DNA from 4 places in the Streptomyces sp. NPDC005408 genome. Region 1 is predicted to be linked to each of the others. Evidence: riboswitches for the same ligand, from Rfam matches in the RefSeq annotation. Region 1 holds a riboswitch; each other region holds the start of a gene.

Region 1 (4,203 bases):
CTCGGCCCGGCCGGTGCGGCCATGGCCGCGGCCCCGGCGCAGGTCCAGACCCACCAGACGTCCTACACCGTGGACTCGGCCCAACTGGGCCAGGGGCTTTACCAGTCCGCCTACTCCGCACGGAACAACGTCCTGTGGGTCACCAGCTCGGTCGGATACCCCCCGGTCACCCAGACCCAGCTGCTCAAGGTGGACCCCGAGACCCTGAAGGTGAAGGCCGCCTACACCCCGCCGCTCAAGGACGAGGCCACCGGGGCGCGGGAAGCGATTTACGGGGTGGCGGTGGATGACGTGCACAACACCGTGTGGACCACCAACACGCTGGACAACTCCGTTGCCGTCTATAGCCAGCGCACCGGCGAGCACCTCGCCTCGCTGCCCGGCGTGAAGCACCCGCGCGATGTCGTCGTCGACCAGAAGCGCAACCTGGTGTGGACCGCCGGGCTCGAGGACGGCAGTGTCGTCGCCTTCGACAGCCGTACGTACCAGGAGAAGAAGCGGGTCACCGTCGCGGGCGCGACTCCCGCGGGCGTGGCTGTCGACGGGCGCACGGGCATCGTCTACGCGGCCGACCTGACGAATGGTCAGCTCATCGAGATCTCTCCGGCGTCCGACAAGCCCAGGCTGATCCCCGCGGGCAAGGGCACCATCGACGTGGCGCTGTCCGCCGACGGGCGGACCGCCTACGCCGTCAACCAGGGGAGCGGTTCCGTCGCCGTCATTGATCTGCAGGCGGGAGTGGTGCAGAAGGAGATCGCGACGGGAGCGGGCGCCCTCGCCGCGGCGACCGACCCTTGCACCGGCAATGTCTTCGTCGCCAACAGGGAATCCGGGACGACCACGGTGGTCGACCCCCGCAAGGGAATCGTTCTCGCGGACCTTGCGACCGGCGCGAACACCGACCATGTCGTCGTCGCCCACGGCACCGCCTATGTCGTCGACAAGGCGGCGGTCGGCGCGCAGGCCATGGACTCCGTCCACCGCATTCGCACCACCGGCTGACCGGCGCACAACGCAGCCTCGGGCGAGATCCGCCGCGTCGCACCGCACGGTGGTCGGCGCGGCGGAGCCGTGTGGTGAGCACTCGTGCCGCAGGCCGCCCGCTCCGATAACGCCCACGATGTCCGAAAAGGGCTGCATGGGCATTTCCTCTTTTTATGGCATCCGATGCCCGCATTAGAGAAAGTCGGGTGAATTCTCTTTATCTGGCGGACCGCCGCAAAGCGGACAGTTGCCCACTGCCACCAGTGAAATGGGTCACGTCTGTCAGGGCCTACGGGGGCGCCGCCGGGCCCAGTCCCGTTCTGCAGAAAGAGAGTTGAGTTTCCCGCTGGGGGCGGATGGCGGATTTTCTCCGGACGGATCCGCCTCGCGGATTGCAATTCGGAATTCAGGGCTTGTTTCACCCAGTCCATTTCGCTTACGGTCACCGCAACCCGGATGGACCGCCGAATCCTGCCGCCGTCCGGTAAACCGCACCCACTCACGTACGGCAGGAGCGGGGGACCCAGGTAAGCCGCCGATCCGGAAATCCGGAACGGCTAGGGGTGAAGTCGCGACCACACAGCGGCCGGGCATCTCCAGCCCGAACCCGACAGCTCACCTCGCAGGCGACGGAGAGGAATTCGTCATGCCCGCAAAGGGTAAGCACCGCCGTCCCAAGTCCAACTCGCTGACGCGTGGCCTTGTCGCCGCAGGCACGGGCGGGGCCGCACTCGTCCTCCCGGTGATCGGCGCAACCACCGCCGGTGCCGCGCAGACGGCGACGCAGCCCGCTCTCGCGGCAAAGGCTGTGACGGCGATCACGCCGGCCGCCGCGAAGAAGGCCCCCACGACCTATTCCGTCGTCGCAGGGGACTCCCTCGCCAAGATCGCGGACCAGCTCAACGTGAGCGGCGGCTGGAAGAAGCTGTACCAGGACAACCGCAAGGTCATCGGTGACAACCCGCGGATGATCCACCCCGGCCTCAAGCTGACCGTCGGCAAGAAGGCCGCCAAGGCGGCTTCCGCCTCCGATCGGGCCGACCGCTCGAAGCGCACGAGCACGCTGACCGCAGCGAAGAAGCCCGCCGCCTCGAAGCCCAAGGCGTACTCCAACGACCTCGACGGCTGGATCAAGGAGTCGCTGGACGTCATGGCCAAGCACGGCATCCCGGGCTCGTACGACGGCATCCACCGGAACGTCATGCGCGAGTCCTCGGGCAACCCGCTGGCCATCAACAACTGGGACTCCAACGCCCTGGCCGGAACCCCGTCCAAGGGGCTCCTCCAGGTCATCGACCCCACGTTCCAGGCTTATCACGTGCCCGGCACGTCGATGGACAGCTATGACCCGGTCGCCAACATCACCGCCGCGTGCAACTACGCAGCCGACAGGTACGGCTCGATCGACAATGTGAACGGCGCCTACTGACGGCTCGAGCTCATACGTCGCGGCGGTGCACGACGACCGCAGTGAGGACCGCCGCGACGGTCGGCCAGGCAGCGAACACGGTGGCGCAGGCTGCTCATTCCCCGCCCGTCGTCTTCGCTCCGGAGAGAAGTTCATCGGCAACCACCGTCAGCACATCGGGTAAAGCCCAGGCGAGGGCATCGACGGCTTGCTCGCGGTGTCCGTGAGCCCCGCCGAAGCAGCCGCGGCCAGCGCGGCCACCACCAACTCCACCCCAGTCATACCCGCCCCGTCGTTGAGCCGATTCGATTCGGCATCGTCCAGTCGCAGCAATCGTGACGGCACCCAGTCTGGCACCGCGCACCCCTTCGCATGACAGATGAGGCTTGATCGGCGTTCGTGATCGATCCCTCCGCACCGGGATACTGGTCAGTCCTGATCGACTCGCTGACCACGAGGAGCGGACACATGCCGGACACGGCACAGAAGAACGGCAGTTGGCGACGGGGCACGAGCGGGCGCCATGCCGTTGTCGTCGGGGGCAGCCTGGCGGGACTGCTCGCGGCACACGTACTGGCCGAGCACGCCGACAAGGTGACGATCGTCGAGCGCGACCAGTTTCCCGAGGGCCCCGAGACGCGTCCGGGCGTGCCGCAGGGGCGGCATGCCCATGTGCTGCTCGAGGGCGGACAGATCGCGCTGGACGCCCTGCTGCCGGGCTTTGTCTCCGAGTTGAGAGCCTCGGGTTCGCCACGGATCGGTCAGCCGGCGGACATGGTCCAGTGGCAGAGCGGCCGATGGTTCAGGCGCACGGAGGCGACCTCGTACATCTACACCGGCTCCCGTGGACAGATCGAGCACTTGGTGCGCGAGCGGTCCTGGCCAACCCGGCGATCACGACCGTTACGTCGACGGAGGCCGTCGGTCTGCTCGGTGACGCCTCCCGGGTACGGGGCGTGCTGCTGCGACGGCGCGGCGAGGGTGCCCGGGCGGTCGAGCAGCAGCCGCAAGAGATCGAAGCGGACCTGGTGGTGGACGCTTCGGGACGCGGATCGCGGGCCTCGCAGTGGCTGTCGGCGATCGGCGCCGAGCCCCCGGAGGAGGAGGGCATCGACACGGGCCTCGCGTACGCCTCCCGTATCTACCGCAACAAGAGCGACAACCTCGGCTCGGACTCGCTCGGTTACTACGTCTTCCCCAATCCCTCGCAGGTGTACGGGGGAGGGGTGCTGCCGCTGGAGGACGGCCGCTATCTGGTGATTCTGTCGGGCCTGCGGGGCGACGAACCGCCCACGGACGAGGACGGGTTCACGGCCTTCGCGGCCCGCTTCCCGCATCCCTTCATCCACGACTGGCTGCGCGAGGCCGATCCGGACACGCCGCCCTTCGGCTTCCGCCAGACATCGAACCTCCGCCGCCGCTACGACCGCCCGGGCCGCCGCCCCGCCGGTTTCCTCGCCACGGGCGACGCCCTGTGCACGTTCAACCCGATCTACGGCCAGGGCATGGCGGTCGCGGCAATGAGCGCGGTGGCGCTGCGGGACGCGCTGACCGATCCGCGACGTACGCCGACGACGCGATCGGTCCAGCAGGCGCTGTTCGAGGCGTCCCGCCAGGCCTGGGACATCTCGGCCGGCGCCGACAAGAAGATGCCGGGCGCGGTGGGCAACGCGGTCACCACCGGGCCCGCGGACCGCGCCGCGGGCTGGTACCTGAGGCGCGTCCAGCAGAGGTACCCGGGTGACCCCGTCGTGGGCCCGGCCTTCCGCTCCGTACTGACCCTGACCTCGCCGCTCACCGCCCTGTTCGCA
Region 2 (4,203 bases), on a different contig from region 1:
CTCTCGCCCCGCAGCCGCCGGCCGATCCACGGCACCAGGTGCTCCCGCGCCCACTGGATGTCGTCGCGGCGCACTTCGAGCGTGCCGCGGGGCGGCAGCGGCGGCCACGGCTGGTCGGGGTCGGCGGGCACCTCGATGCCGAGGACCTGGGCGGCGCGCAGCGCGACCCGGGTGTGGCCCTCGGGCGACAGATGGAGCCGGTCGGCGTCCCAGGCCCGCCTGTCCTGGACGGACTTGAGCGACCACAGATCGAGTACGGGACAGTCGTAGCGGTCGGCGATGGCCCGTACATGCGCGGTGTACGTGGCGATCTTGCCGCGCAGATGGCGCAGCACCGGCACGTCGCGGGTGTCGAAACCGGTCGTCACCATGACCTTCCCGACGACGCCTGTGAGGTCGGCGACCGCGCGCTCGAAACGCTCGGCCACGTTGTCCGGGTCGGTGCCCGGCCGGATGATGTCATTGCCGCCCGCGCAGAACGTCACCAGATCCGGGGCGAGTTCCTTCGCCCTGGGCACCTGTTCCTCGACGATCTGGTCGAGGAGACGCCCTCGCACGGCGAGATTGGCGTACCTGAAGGTGTGCTCCGGCATCCGGTCGTCGAGCAGGACCGCGAACCGGTCCGCCCAGCCGACGTACATCCCGTCCGGGCCGGGGTCTCCGACGCCTTCGGTGAAACTGTCACCGATCGCCGCGTACGACCCGAATCTGCCGCTGTTCTCTGTTCTCGAATCGTCTGCCACGAGAGCTAATCCTCCCCTTACGGATGTGACCTACGCGACCGTAAGGAGGGGTTGACGAGGGGTGATCTTTGCCACCGGTCAAGATTCGTCCAAGGCGGAATACGCCGAATCCCCCGCGCCGCGGGCTGCGGCACGAGGGGACGAGGTGTCGGACAGGCGTCAGATGGTGACGCCGTGCTGGCGCAGGTACGCCAGCGGGTCGATGTCCGAGCCGTAGCTCGGGCTGGTGCGGATCTCGAAGTGCAGGTGCGGGCCCGTGGAGTTGCCGGTGGTGCCGGAGAGGCCGATCTGCTGGCCGCCGCTCACGCTCTGGCCGGCGGAGACGGCCAGGGAGGAGAGGTGGGCGTACTGCGAGTAGGTGCCGTCGCTGTGCTGGATGACGACCTCGTTGCCGTACGCGCCGCCCCACCCGGCGGAGACGACGGTGCCCGGGCCGACGGCCTTGACCGTGGTGCCGGAGGACGCCGCGAAGTCGACACCGGTGTGGTAGCCGCTGGCCCACATCGAACCGGCGAGGTGGTACGGGGTGATGACCGTCGCGCTGTCGAGCGGGGTGGTGAAGCCGGAGGCGCTGGTCTGCGGGGCGCTCGCCTGCTGGGCGCTCTTCACCGAGCCGGAGTCGGAAGAGGCCTTGGACGCGGTCTTGGAGGAGGACCGGTCCCGCTTCTCCTCGCGGTGCTGCGACTTCTCGGGAGCCTTCGCCTTCGGCTTCGCGCCGAGGGTGAGCTTGAGGCCCGGGTGGATCAGCGAGGGGTTCTCACCGACCTGCTCGCGGTTGTCCTCGTACAGCTTCTTCCAGCCGCCGCGGACATCGTGCTCGTCGGCGATCTTGGAGAGATAGTCGCCCGCGACGACGGAGTACGTGGTGGGGGCGGCGGCCGGCTTGTGCGGGGCCTTGTACGCGGCCGGGGCGGCGGCCGCGGTCGCTGCCGTGTGCGACGAGGTCGCCGGGGCGATCGTGCCCGCGGCGTGGGCCCCGGTGGCGCCCATCAGCGGGATCGCGATGGCGGCGCCACCCGTGCCCGCGGCGACAAAGCCGCGCGTGATCGGGCTGGTCTTGGGACGACGGTGCTTACCCTTTGCGGGCATGGCGCATTCCTCTCCGGCGCCGGCGAGGTGAGCTGTCGGGTTCGGGCTGGAGATGCCCGGCCGCGCTGTTGCGCGACTTAACCCCGAGCCGTTCCGGAAGTCCGGAATCGGCGTACTTACCTGGGTCCCCCGCTCCTGCCACGCGTGGGTGGGTTCGAATTCCGGGCGGCGGCAGGATTAGGCGGTCCGTCCGGATTGCCGTGAACGTAAACGAGCCGAGCCGAATGGAACAAGCCACCGCAATTACGGATCACGAGCTGGCGTGATATCGCCGGAGAATTCCCGTTACGCTCCGTGGATCAATGATCTTCCCAGCCCCGCCGGACAACGGAATTCGGATCCGCCACACCGCCACACACCGTCACGAATATGATCCTGCTCACGGGTCGTGTCCCATCTCCATTGCAGACGGGGCACGATATGCCGAATCGTCCAATTCGGACAGAAGCATCATTCAATCACTATCGCCCTAACAGGCGCACTTACCTACCAGAACTGTCATTACCGAGGAATTGAGGGGCCTAGTTGTCCCTTTTCGTCCGCATCGTCCCGACCTTCTCGGCCGCGCCGACGATGCGCGCCGCCGCGGCTACGCCTGCCCCAGCCGCCTGGAGCTGCTCTCCCCGTACGCGGCGTCGCGCGACCGGTTGAGACTGCCGAGCGGACGGAAGGCATCGGTGGTCCGCCAGGGCGTGAAGGCGAGCTGCTCGATCCGGCGGGCCGTCCCCCTCGCCTGCTCGGAGTCGATGTCCTGGCCGGGGATGGTCAGTTCGGCGACCGGCACCGCGGGCGCCGTCTCCTCGTCCCACGCGTGGGACGCGTCCTCGACCGGTGTGGAGCGCTCGTCCACGAACCGCTGGAGGCAGAGCTCGAAGGCGATGTCGCCGTCGCGCAGCCGCCCGGCAAGCTCGGCGTGCAGATACTCCGGGTTCTTCCGGTCGGCCGGGACCTTGCCGCGGTCGGCTGCACCCGGCCCCGGCCGCAGCTGGTATTGCACGGGCCCGGCGCCGCCCCAGAGCACCGGCCCCTGCCCCCAGTACCGTTCCGTGGCCAGGCTGGTCACCCTGCGCCCCACCGCCCCCCGCAGCGTGCGCCGCATCCGGTTGGCCGTGCTCCAGCCGACCTCGCGCGGCAGCTTCACCAGGAGGCGCCAGGCGAACCGAAGCGGATGGGCCGCGCCGGCCATCACGGAGGCGAAGCCCACGAACTCCCGGGCGTTCGCCGCGTGCGAGGCGGGGAGGTTGAGCATGAGCAGATCGTGCCGCTCGTCCTCCGTGACCACGATCCGCACGGCGATCCCGCGCAGATCCCGTGCGGCGTCAGCCTGCGGGATGCCGGACGCGTTGGACATCCGCACCACTGCGCGGTAGGCGGCGCCGGGCTGGGCGTACCCCTCCCTCAGCTCCCGGGGCAGCTCGCCATAAAAACGCAGCCGCGCGTTGTCGACGGCGAGCGGGGCCTTGGCGTGGAAAGCGCGCACGGGCCGATTCAGTTTTCCACTGCGCTGATTCTCCGCCTGGACGCGCAGGATCTTCCGGGCCAGTTCCTCGAAGACCAGACGTTCGGCCTCGGCGCTGCCGCCTTCGTAACTCTCGTATTTCTCATGCTGCCTGGGATCGGACATCGTCCGTTCCTCCCAACCGTGGCAGGGGCTGCGACGCTACTCGGCGCTCCCGCCCACGGATACGCGATAATCGGGCCTGTTCTTCGATCAACTCCCGCTATTGACAAAGAAATCCGAAAAGGGCCGCGCCGCTGGCGGCCGGGGTGCGGCAGCGCGGGCCGGGGCCATGCACCCCGCCTGCCGTGTGCCGCACTGCCCCAGCCGCCCCACGCGCGCGAAGCGTTCATGGCCGGGTCCGGCCGGCGGCCAGGCTCTCAGCGCCGCCGCAGCCGGATCACCGTGGCGTCCATGTCGCCCTTGAGCCCGGTGTGCAGCCCGTGGTGCAGCAGTACGGAACCGCGGTGCACGGCACCGGTGTCCAGGCACTCGTAGACAGCCGTCGGATCGATACCGCGCAGCCTGAGCCGCGGCGGCTGTTCGCCGTAGTGCTGCGCCTGCAGCCAGGCGAGGACGACGGTCTCGTCGCCGCGTACGTACTGCACCGCGCTGAGCCCGCCTTCGGGCGCGCGCAGCCGGTGCAGCTCGCCGTGCTGCACCAGCGGCCTGATCTTCTTGTACAGCTCCACCCAGCGGCGCGCCTCGGCGAGCTCCTCGTCGGTCCACTCGGTGAGGTCTCCGCCGACCCCGAGCACCCCGGCCATCGCGCTGACGAAGCGGAAACGGAGCGTGCTGATACGGCCGTTGAGCTGGACATTGGGGCTGTCGGTGACCCAGGCCGCCATGACCCGCGCGGGATGCAGCTGGGTG
Region 3 (4,203 bases), on a different contig from region 1:
ATCTGGGGATGTGGCCGGACCGCGCGGACACCCACCCCCTGCCTCCTGGGGCCACACTGCTTCTCTACACGGACGGGCTGTCCGAGGCGCGCGATGCGAACGGCGTCTTCTACGACCCCGGCGAGCGGCTGGCCGGGCGGCTCTTTCCCGGGCCCGAGGAGCTGCTGGACGCGCTGGTCGCCGACGTACGACGGCATACGGGCGGCGGCGCCACGGACGACATGGCGCTGCTGGCGGTCAGCCGCCCCGCGGAGGGGCAGCCGAAGCGCCGCAGGACCGTTCCGGTGGTCAGGCGCGCTCAGCCCAGCCAGTGAAGGCCCTGGCCGTGCGGTGCCGTGAACGCGACGGCCCGCTCGTCAAGGGCGAGCGTGAGCAGGTGCTCGTCGGGCGGCCTCGGGGCATCGAGCCAGGGCAGCACCGTGTGGTGCTCGTTGGAGATCCAGTGGCCGGGCAGGCCGCGGACGATTCGTGCGAACTCCTCGCGCCGGGCGAGCGGGAGGTACGTGAGCACGGCGGTGTGCAGGACGACGAGCGTCGCGCCGTCTGGGGCTTCGGCGGCGAGCGGCGCGAGTTCCTCGACCAGATCGCCGCGGACGATCCGGGGGCGGGGAGCGTCCCGTACGGCTTCGATGGCGCCGAGCTGCTGTCGCGGCCGGTCGCCGCGGCCCGGCCAGATCAGGGACTGGAGCCAGCGGACGTCCTCGGGGTCGGTGATGTCGAGCGGGTTGAGGTCGATGCCCGCGCGCCAGGCGATCTCGGGCAGCCGGCCGGGCAGCGGCAGGTCCGGGGGCGCGGATCCGTACGTACGGCAGTCGAAGGTGACGACGGACTCGCCGAGCCGTGGGCCGTCGTCGTAGCGGTAGGCGTAGCGGTCGGGATGCAGACAGAGCCCAGCCGAGGTGCCGACCTCGATCAGGGCGAGAGGCTGGGGGAGCGCGGCCAGGAGCGGAAGCAGCGTCGCGCAGCGGGCGGGCTCGTTGGTCTGGGTGAAGCGCGCGAGCATCACATCGCGGACGGCGTCCCTGTGCGCGGGCAGCCAGTCGCGGAAGGCGGGCCATGTCTCGTACGGCCCGCCGAGGTGGCGTACCGCGGCGAGGAGCAGATTCGGCTGCTGCTTGTTGCCGGGCGGGAGTGAGGCGATGAGGGCGCAGATGTCCGGGTCTTCGGCGATTTCGGCGGTGAGCTTCTCATACACGGGAGACTGACCGTGTGCTTGCTCGGCGGAGAACTCGCGATAGCGGTCCGCCACGCTCTGGCTGATGTGTACGACCATGGGCCAGACGGTAGATGGGCACCCTATGTAATCGAGAGGCATCCCTCCGCATAACATCTGAGGCAACGTCAGGTGAGGGGTGTTGCCTGAGGGGCGGTCAAGTCGCCCGAGTCCGGGCGCTTGTGTCCGGGTACGTCTGTGTCAACGTCGTTAATGATCAGTCGGAACAGCTTGGAATCCGGCGCTGGTGTCTATTAACGTTCGATAACGCAGCGCGGTCGTCCCAGCCGTCGCAAGAGACGGCACCGTGCGCACGCGCCGAATCCCGCAAGGGAACCGGGGAACCACCAATTGGGGTGAATCGGGCACCTTTTGCCGTTCTTTTCCGCGGCGGAAGCGCTCGTAGGAGACCTTCCTGCTCCGAACCCGTCAGCTAACCCGGTAGGCGAGAAGGAAGGAAAGGAGTACGCCTCCGTGGCGTCCAATAAACCTGCCCCTGAAGCACCCTTCGAAACTGATTTCTTCGGCGTCGAAGTGAAGACAGAGCGGGCATGGGAGGAATGGAACCCCACCGAGGACTCCGTCCGTCCGGTGCGCGGCCGGCACCGTGTCATGAAGCAGCGCGGCGGACTCGCCCGCAGCTCCACGGTGCTCGGGGTCGGCGTGATCGCCGCGGTCGGCGCGGGCGGCATGGCCACCGCGCAAAGCAAGCCGCCGGTCTCCATATCCCTCCCCGACTCGATCGCGGACAACCTGCCCGACGCCAAGTCCCTGCCGGGCGTGGGCTCCCTCATCTCCGACGACTCCTCGGACGCGGACGCGGGCAACACCGCTCCGCTCACCTCGTCGACCCTCGCGGCGGACACCGGCTCCCGGCCCGAGGCGCAGGGCTCGGCCGGTGAGGCGCTGCGCGCCCGTATCCTCCAGCAGGCCGACCAGCAGCAGTCCGAGGCGGACGCCGAGGCGAAGGCAGCCGCGGAGAAGGTCGCCGCCGAGAAGGCCGCGGCGGAGGCGAAGACGCAGCAGACGGCGGCGGAGACCAAGGCCGAGGCGGCGAAGCTCGCTGCCGAGAAGGCCGCGGCGGCGAAGGCGGAGGCCGAGCGCCTCGCCAAGCTCGCCGCGAGTTACGCCCTGCCGACCTCCTCGTACACGATCACCTCGACCTTCGGCGAGGCCGGTTCGATGTGGTCCTCCGGCTACCACACCGGCCTGGACTTCGCGGCCCCGACGGGAACGCCCCTCAAGGCCATCCACAGCGGCACCGTCAAGTCGGCGGGCTGGTCCGGTTCTTACGGCTACCGCACGGTCATCGAACTCGATGACGGCACGGAGCTCTGGTACGCCCACCAGTCCTCGATCTCGGTCAGCGCCGGGCAGAAGGTGTCGACGGGCGAGACGATCGGCCGCGTCGGCGCGACGGGCAATGTGACGGGCCCGCATCTGCACCTCGAGGTCCACACGCCGGACGGAACCGGGATCGACCCGATGGCCTGGCTGCGGGGCAAGGGCCTGACGGTCTGAGGTCTGGCCCCTCTGACGCGTCTGACGCGGAAGCGTTACCGGTACGGCGCGGAATAGGCCGTACCGGTAAGCGTGTTGATCAACGCATGACTTCTCTCCGTACCCTCGGCTCGTCCGATCTCGCCGTCTTCCCGCTCGCCCTCGGCGGCAACGTCTTCGGCTGGACCGCCGACCAGGCGCAGTCCTTTGCCGTGCTCGACGCCTATGCCGCCGCCGGCGGGAACTTCGTCGACACCGCCGACAGCTACTCCGCCTGGGTTCCGGGCAACGAGGGCGGCGAGTCCGAGACGATCATCGGCAAGTGGATCGCCGCGCGCGGCAACCGTTCCGACGTCGTCGTGGCGACCAAGGTCGGCGCCCACCCCCAGTACAAGGGCCTCTCCGGTGCCACGGTCAAGGCTGCGGCCGAGGAGTCGCTGAAGCGGCTCGGTACCGACTACATCGACCTGTACTACACGCACTTCGACGACCCGGGCGTCCCCGTCGAAGAGATCATCACCGCCCTCGACCAGCTGGTGAAGGAGGGCAAGGTCCGCGCCATCGCCGCCTCCAACGTCACCGCCGAGCGGCTTCAGGCGTCCCTGGACTTCTCGGAGCGCGAGGGGCTTGCCCGCTATGTCGCACTCCAGCCGCACTACAACCTCGTGTCCCGCGACACCTACGAGGGCGATCTGCGGGACACCGCCGCTCGCGGCGGGCTCGCGGCCGTCCCCTACTTCGCGCTCGCGTCCGGCTTCCTCACCGGCAAGTACCGGCCCGGTGCCACGGTCGACAGCGCCCGGGCCCAGGGCGCGGGCAAGCACCTGGAGACGGAGCGGGGCGTGAAGGTCCTCGCAGCGCTCGACCAGGTGGCGGGGGCGCGCGGCGCCGAGATCGCGACCGTGGCTCTTGCCTGGCTGGCCGCGCAGCCGACCGTCGCGGCGCCCATCGCCTCGGCCCGTACGGTCGAGCAGCTGCCGGCACTGACGGCGGTCGCGGAGCTGGAGCTGACGGACGACGAGCTGGCCGTGCTGACGGCGGCGTCCGCGTAGGGGTCTAGGTCCTGTCCGGTCGATCAGGCCGGATCAGTGAGCGGCCCGCCGCGGAGCGGCTGATGTCACTGCGATGCGTGCGATCGCAAGGCGGAGGATGGGGGTCCCCCCGCCGAAGGCAGGGGGAGAGCCGACGCGGAGCGTCGGCGACTGACGACAACGCAGCGTGGGGGCACCTCCCGTGCCCGAAGGGCTACGGGGGAGTGCGTGCCAGGGCACGCGAGCCCGGCAAGATCCGAACAACAGCCCTAGGAGCGGTACGGGTTGTAGCCGCCGTAGTCGCGGTGGGGCGGCGGTGCCCATGCCTGGCCCGTAGCCCGCGCCGCATAGGTCAGCGCCGGACCCGCGACCTCCTTGCGCTGCCACAGGTGGTGCAGCAGCTCCTGCTCGCGCTCCATGAAGTCAGGGCCCGCCGCGCCGCGGTGGGCCCGGTGGCGC
Region 4 (4,203 bases), on a different contig from region 1:
CTCGGTGGTGATGGGCCTGATGCGCGCCGTACCGCCGTCGCGCAGCACCACGTCTGCTTCCCAGTGATCGGGGTAGTCGTGGTCCGGCTGGGTCTGCATGTGTGAAAGCGTACGGCTCACCCACCGGTCGCGGGTCGGTATGAGAGCACGCCGCAACGCATGAGAGACTGGTCTAGACAACCGCTAAGACTTGAAGGGCAACACCATGGCTGAGCGCCGCGTCAATGTCGGCTGGGCCGAGGGCCTTCACGCCCGCCCCGCTTCCATCTTCGTCCGTGCCGCCACGGCCTCCGGCGTCCCCGTGACGATCGCCAAGGCTGACGGCAACCAGGTCAACGCCGCCTCCATGCTCGCCGTTCTCGGCCTGGGCGCGCAGGGCGGCGAGGAGATCGTGCTCGCTTCCGACGCGGAGGGCGCCGACGCCGCCCTGGACCGTCTGGCCAAGCTGGTCGCCGAGGGGCTCGAGGAGCTTCCCGAGACCGTCTGAGCGGTTGTGCAGAATTCGCCCGGCGACACAGCCGCGGCCTCCCGAATTCGGGAGGCCGCGGCTGTGTTCATTTCTGCGTCCGACTCCGCGAATTCGGGCAGCAGAAAAGAAGCCCCACGAATATCTTCCCTTTGTATACGGCGCGCCTGTTAATTGCGGACGCTCGCGGTGTTTACGGCATGTTGCGAAGTCCTCACCCGCTCGGGACGGCGCAGCCGGTGCGCGGATGCGGCCCGCTCGGCATGCAGCGCGGTGAGCGCCCGTGCCCTCTCCACATCGCCGCGTGCCACCGCGTCCACGATCGCGCCGTGCTCCGCCCAGGAGTCGACGGGCTTGGCGGGCTGCTCGACCGCGTACATCCAGGCGATCTTGTGCCGCAGCTGGGTCAGCAGGGCGATCAGTCCCGGGCTGCCGGAGGCCTGGGCGAGCGTCTCGTGGAACCAGCCGCCCAGTGAGCGCAGGTCCTCGCCCTGGCCGCGGCGGGCCCGCTCCTGACCCAGCCTGACCAGGCCGCGCAGGACCTTGAGGTGCGCCTCCGTGCGCCGCTGGGCCGCGCGTGCCGCACCCAGCGGCTCCAGCAGCATCCGGACCTCCAGCAGGTCGGCGGCCTCCTGCTCGGTGGGCTCGGCGACGCAGGCTCCGGCATGCCTGCGGGTGGTCACAAAGCCCTCGGACTCCAGGGTTCGCAGGGCTTCGCGGACCGGGACCCGGGAGACGCCGTAGCGGCGCGCCAGCTGCTCCTCGGTGAGCCGGCTGCCGCGCTCGAATACGCCGGAGACGATGTCGTCGCGGATCGCCGTGCATACCGAGTGCGCGGGAATGCGCATGACCGAACCTCCGCTTTAATCCGCGCGAAACGCAGCCGATTGACGTCTGTTCGGTGACTCTATTGCAGTGGGCCGGATTTTCCGATGGCACTTCGGAATCCATGGATATCTTTTGGCCAGAGCTCCGAACGCAGAAGGCCCCGGCAGGGAGCCGGGGCCTTCTCATGTACGCGTTGTGTGCGCGTGCTCGGACTGCGTGTGCCGAGACTGCGTGTGCTCAGACGCCGACGCCGTGGGCGCGCAGGTACGCGACCGGGTCGATGTCGGAGCCGTACTCCGGGCTGGTGCGCGCCTCGAAGTGGAGGTGCGGTCCCGTGGTGTTGCCGGTCGCGCCGGAGTGGCCTATCTGCCGGCCCGGGGTCACGCTCTGGCCGACCGAGACGGTGATCGACGAGAGGTGGCCGTACTGCGTGTACGTGCCGTCCTTCATCTTGATCACGACGTTGTTGCCGTACGCGCCGCCCCAGCCGGCCTCGACGACGGTGCCGGAGCCGACCGCGTGCACGGTGGTGCCGGAGGCGGCGTGGAAGTCGATGCCGGTGTGGCTGCCGGAGGACCAGATGGCGCCGCCGGTCTTGTAGCCCGTGGAGATGTACGAGCCGGTGATCGGCGCGACGAAGGAGTTGAGGCGCTTGCGCTCGGCCTCGCGGGCGGCGCGCTCCTTGGCCTCGCGTGCGGCCTTGGCACGGGCCTCGGCCTTGCGCTTCGCCTCCGCAGCGGCCTTCGCCTTGGCAATGGCCTCGGCGGCCTCCTGCTTCTGGGCGGCGGCCTGGTCGGCGATCTGGTCGGCGAGGGTGTCAGCGGTCACGACCTGGGTCAGACCGGTGTCCTCGACGGCGGTGCTGGGGGTGGCGGCGAGCGCCGGGGAAGCGAGGGTTCCGATGACGCCGGTGGTGGCAAGGGCCGCTACGCCCGCCATGTTCGCGCTCCTGCGCGTCAGGCGGCTCGGGGCACGGTGCTTCCCGGTGGCACGGGTGAACGCCATGAAGTGGCTGGTCCTTTCCTTCCTTCTCGCCTACCGGGTTAGCTGACGGGTTCGGAGCAGGAAGGTCTCCTACGGGCCCCTCCGTACGGATACGAAGGCGTCCGATTCACCCCAGGGACTGAGTGGGTCCCCGGCTCCCCAGGCTCGCGCCTGACGGGGACTCGGCGATGGCTGTCCGATGCCGCGGATGCGGCTGGCTACTGGCGAACAGCCGGACCGACGCTAGGCGGGGCAACTTTCAATCACCAAACAGACAGGCCCTTTTGTAGTGCATGCCACAGGGCAGACAGGCAGCCTCCACAACAAACCGGACATAGCGAGGAACCCCGCCATCGCTTGGATGCCGGGGTTCCGCTTGCCTGTTGCGCCGGGTTCAGCCGGAGTTGTCCAGTTGGTGCGAGAGGCGATCAGCCGGTGACCACGGTCACTTCACCGATGCCCAGAGCCCTGACCGGCTCCTCGATCTGCGAGGCGTCGCCGACGAGCACCGTGACCAGCCGGTCAACCGGGAAGGCGCTGACGGCCGCCGCAGTCGCCTCCACGGTGCCCGTCTCCGCCAGCCGCACGTACAACTGCGCCTGGTAGTCGTCCGGGAGGAACTGCTCGACCTGGTCGGCGAGCGTGCCCGCGACAGACGCGGCCATCTCGAACTTCAGCGGCGCGACACCCACCAGGTTCTGCACCGCGACATCGCGCTCGGCATCGGTGAGACCCTCGGCGGCGAGCGTCCGCAGCACCTTCCACAGGTCGTCCAGCGCCGGTCCGGTGTTGGGGGTGTCCACCGAACCGCTGATCGCCAGCATCGCGGCGCCCGAGCCGTCGGGGGCGGACCGCAGCACCTGGCCGAAGGCCCGTACGCCGTAGGTGTAGCCCTTCTCCTCACGCAGCACGCGGTCCAGACGCGAGGTGAGGGTGCCGCCCAGGCAGTACGCGCCGAGCACCTGCGCGGGCCAGACGCGGTCGTGCCGGTCCGGGCCGATGCGGCCGATCAGCAGCTGCGTCTGCACGGCGCCCGGGCGGTCCACGATGACCACACGGCCCGTGTCGTCGGCGGTGATCGGCGGTACGGGACGGGGCGTGGCGCTGTCGCCCTTCCAGCCGCCGAAGGTCTCGGCGAGCACGGCGTCCAGGTCGACTCCGGTGAGGTCGCCGACGATCACCGCGGTGGCCGTGGCGGGCCGGACGTGCGCCTCGTAGAAAGCACGCACGGCCGCGGAGTCGATCCGGGCCACGGTCTCCTCGGTGCCCTGGCGGGGGCGCGACATACGGGCGGTGGCCGGGAAGAGCTCCTTGGAGAGCTCCTTGGCCGCGCGGCGGGCCGGATTGGCCGTCTCGTGCGGGATCTCGTCCAGACGGTTGCGCACCAGCCGCTCGACCTCGCTGTCGGCGAAGGCGGGCGCGCGCAGGGCGTCGGAGAGCAGACCGAGCGCCTTGGGCAGCCGGGAGACCGGGACCTCCAGGGAGACACGGACGCCGGGGTGATCGGCATGCGCGTCGAGGGTCGCGCCGCAGCGCTCCAGCTCGGCGGCGAACTCCTCGGCGGTGTGCTTGTCGGTGCCCTCCGACAGGGCGCGCGCCATGATCGTGGCAACACCGTCGATACCCTCGGGCTCGGCGTTCAGCGGAGCGTCGAGGAGGATCTCGACGGCCACCACCTGCTGGCCGGGCCGGTGGCAGCGCAGCACCGTCAGACCGTTGTCCAGCGTGCCGCGGTCGGGGGCGGGGAAGGCCCAGGGCCGGGGGGCACCCGCCGTCGGCTGCGGGTGGTACGTCATCGTCACGGCAGCGTCGCTCACTGGTCCGCCTCTTCCTCTTCGTTGCTTCCCTCGGGCGCAGAGACGGGTTCGTACACGAGCACTGCCCTGTTGTCGGGGCGCAGCCGGGCCTGGGCGACCGCCTGCACC

What was found. A riboswitch is a leader RNA that binds a small molecule or an ion and turns the genes downstream of it on or off. The one in region 1 is predicted to bind cyclic di-AMP.
Positions count from the first base shown of each region.
Region 2: it holds a riboswitch for cyclic di-AMP, as region 1 does, so the genes downstream of both, ABZS64_RS38775 (LysM peptidoglycan-binding domain-containing M23 family metallopeptidase) here and ABZS64_RS19645 (LysM peptidoglycan-binding domain-containing protein) in region 1, are expected to answer to the same signal.
Region 3: it holds a riboswitch for cyclic di-AMP, as region 1 does, so the genes downstream of both, ABZS64_RS18715 (M23 family metallopeptidase) here and ABZS64_RS19645 (LysM peptidoglycan-binding domain-containing protein) in region 1, are expected to answer to the same signal.
Region 4: it holds a riboswitch for cyclic di-AMP, as region 1 does, so the genes downstream of both, ABZS64_RS07305 (M23 family metallopeptidase) here and ABZS64_RS19645 (LysM peptidoglycan-binding domain-containing protein) in region 1, are expected to answer to the same signal.

Region 1 covers NZ_JBEXEX010000019.1:60,255-64,457, forward strand. The annotation lists gene ABZS64_RS19640 (YncE family protein) at 1-1,002, shown strand, start outside; cyclic di-AMP (ydaO/yuaA leader) riboswitch at 1,467-1,626, shown strand; gene ABZS64_RS19645 (LysM peptidoglycan-binding domain-containing protein) at 1,631-2,413, shown strand; partial or broken gene ABZS64_RS19650 (FAD-dependent monooxygenase) at 2,861-4,203, shown strand, end outside.
Region 2 covers NZ_JBEXEX010000109.1:2,789-6,991, reverse strand. The annotation lists gene ABZS64_RS38780 (SGNH/GDSL hydrolase family protein) at 1-743, opposite strand, end outside; gene ABZS64_RS38775 (LysM peptidoglycan-binding domain-containing M23 family metallopeptidase) at 903-1,832, opposite strand; cyclic di-AMP (ydaO/yuaA leader) riboswitch at 1,837-1,993, opposite strand; gene ABZS64_RS38770 (hypothetical protein) at 2,422-3,456, opposite strand; gene ABZS64_RS38765 (alpha-galactosidase) at 3,711-4,203, opposite strand, start outside.
Region 3 covers NZ_JBEXEX010000017.1:147,195-151,397, forward strand. The annotation lists gene ABZS64_RS18705 (PP2C family protein-serine/threonine phosphatase) at 1-314, shown strand, start outside; gene ABZS64_RS18710 (DUF2332 domain-containing protein) at 299-1,273, opposite strand; cyclic di-AMP (ydaO/yuaA leader) riboswitch at 1,520-1,676, shown strand; gene ABZS64_RS18715 (M23 family metallopeptidase) at 1,688-2,734, shown strand; gene ABZS64_RS18720 (aldo/keto reductase) at 2,821-3,765, shown strand; gene ABZS64_RS18725 (PrsW family intramembrane metalloprotease) at 4,014-4,203, opposite strand, start outside.
Region 4 covers NZ_JBEXEX010000005.1:126,486-130,688, reverse strand. The annotation lists gene ABZS64_RS07320 (GNAT family N-acetyltransferase) at 1-99, opposite strand, end outside; gene ABZS64_RS07315 (HPr family phosphocarrier protein) at 206-487, shown strand; gene ABZS64_RS07310 (GntR family transcriptional regulator) at 637-1,314, opposite strand; gene ABZS64_RS07305 (M23 family metallopeptidase) at 1,532-2,299, opposite strand; cyclic di-AMP (ydaO/yuaA leader) riboswitch at 2,312-2,476, opposite strand; gene ABZS64_RS07300 (pitrilysin family protein) at 2,707-4,095, opposite strand; gene ABZS64_RS07295 (pitrilysin family protein) at 4,092-4,203, opposite strand, start outside.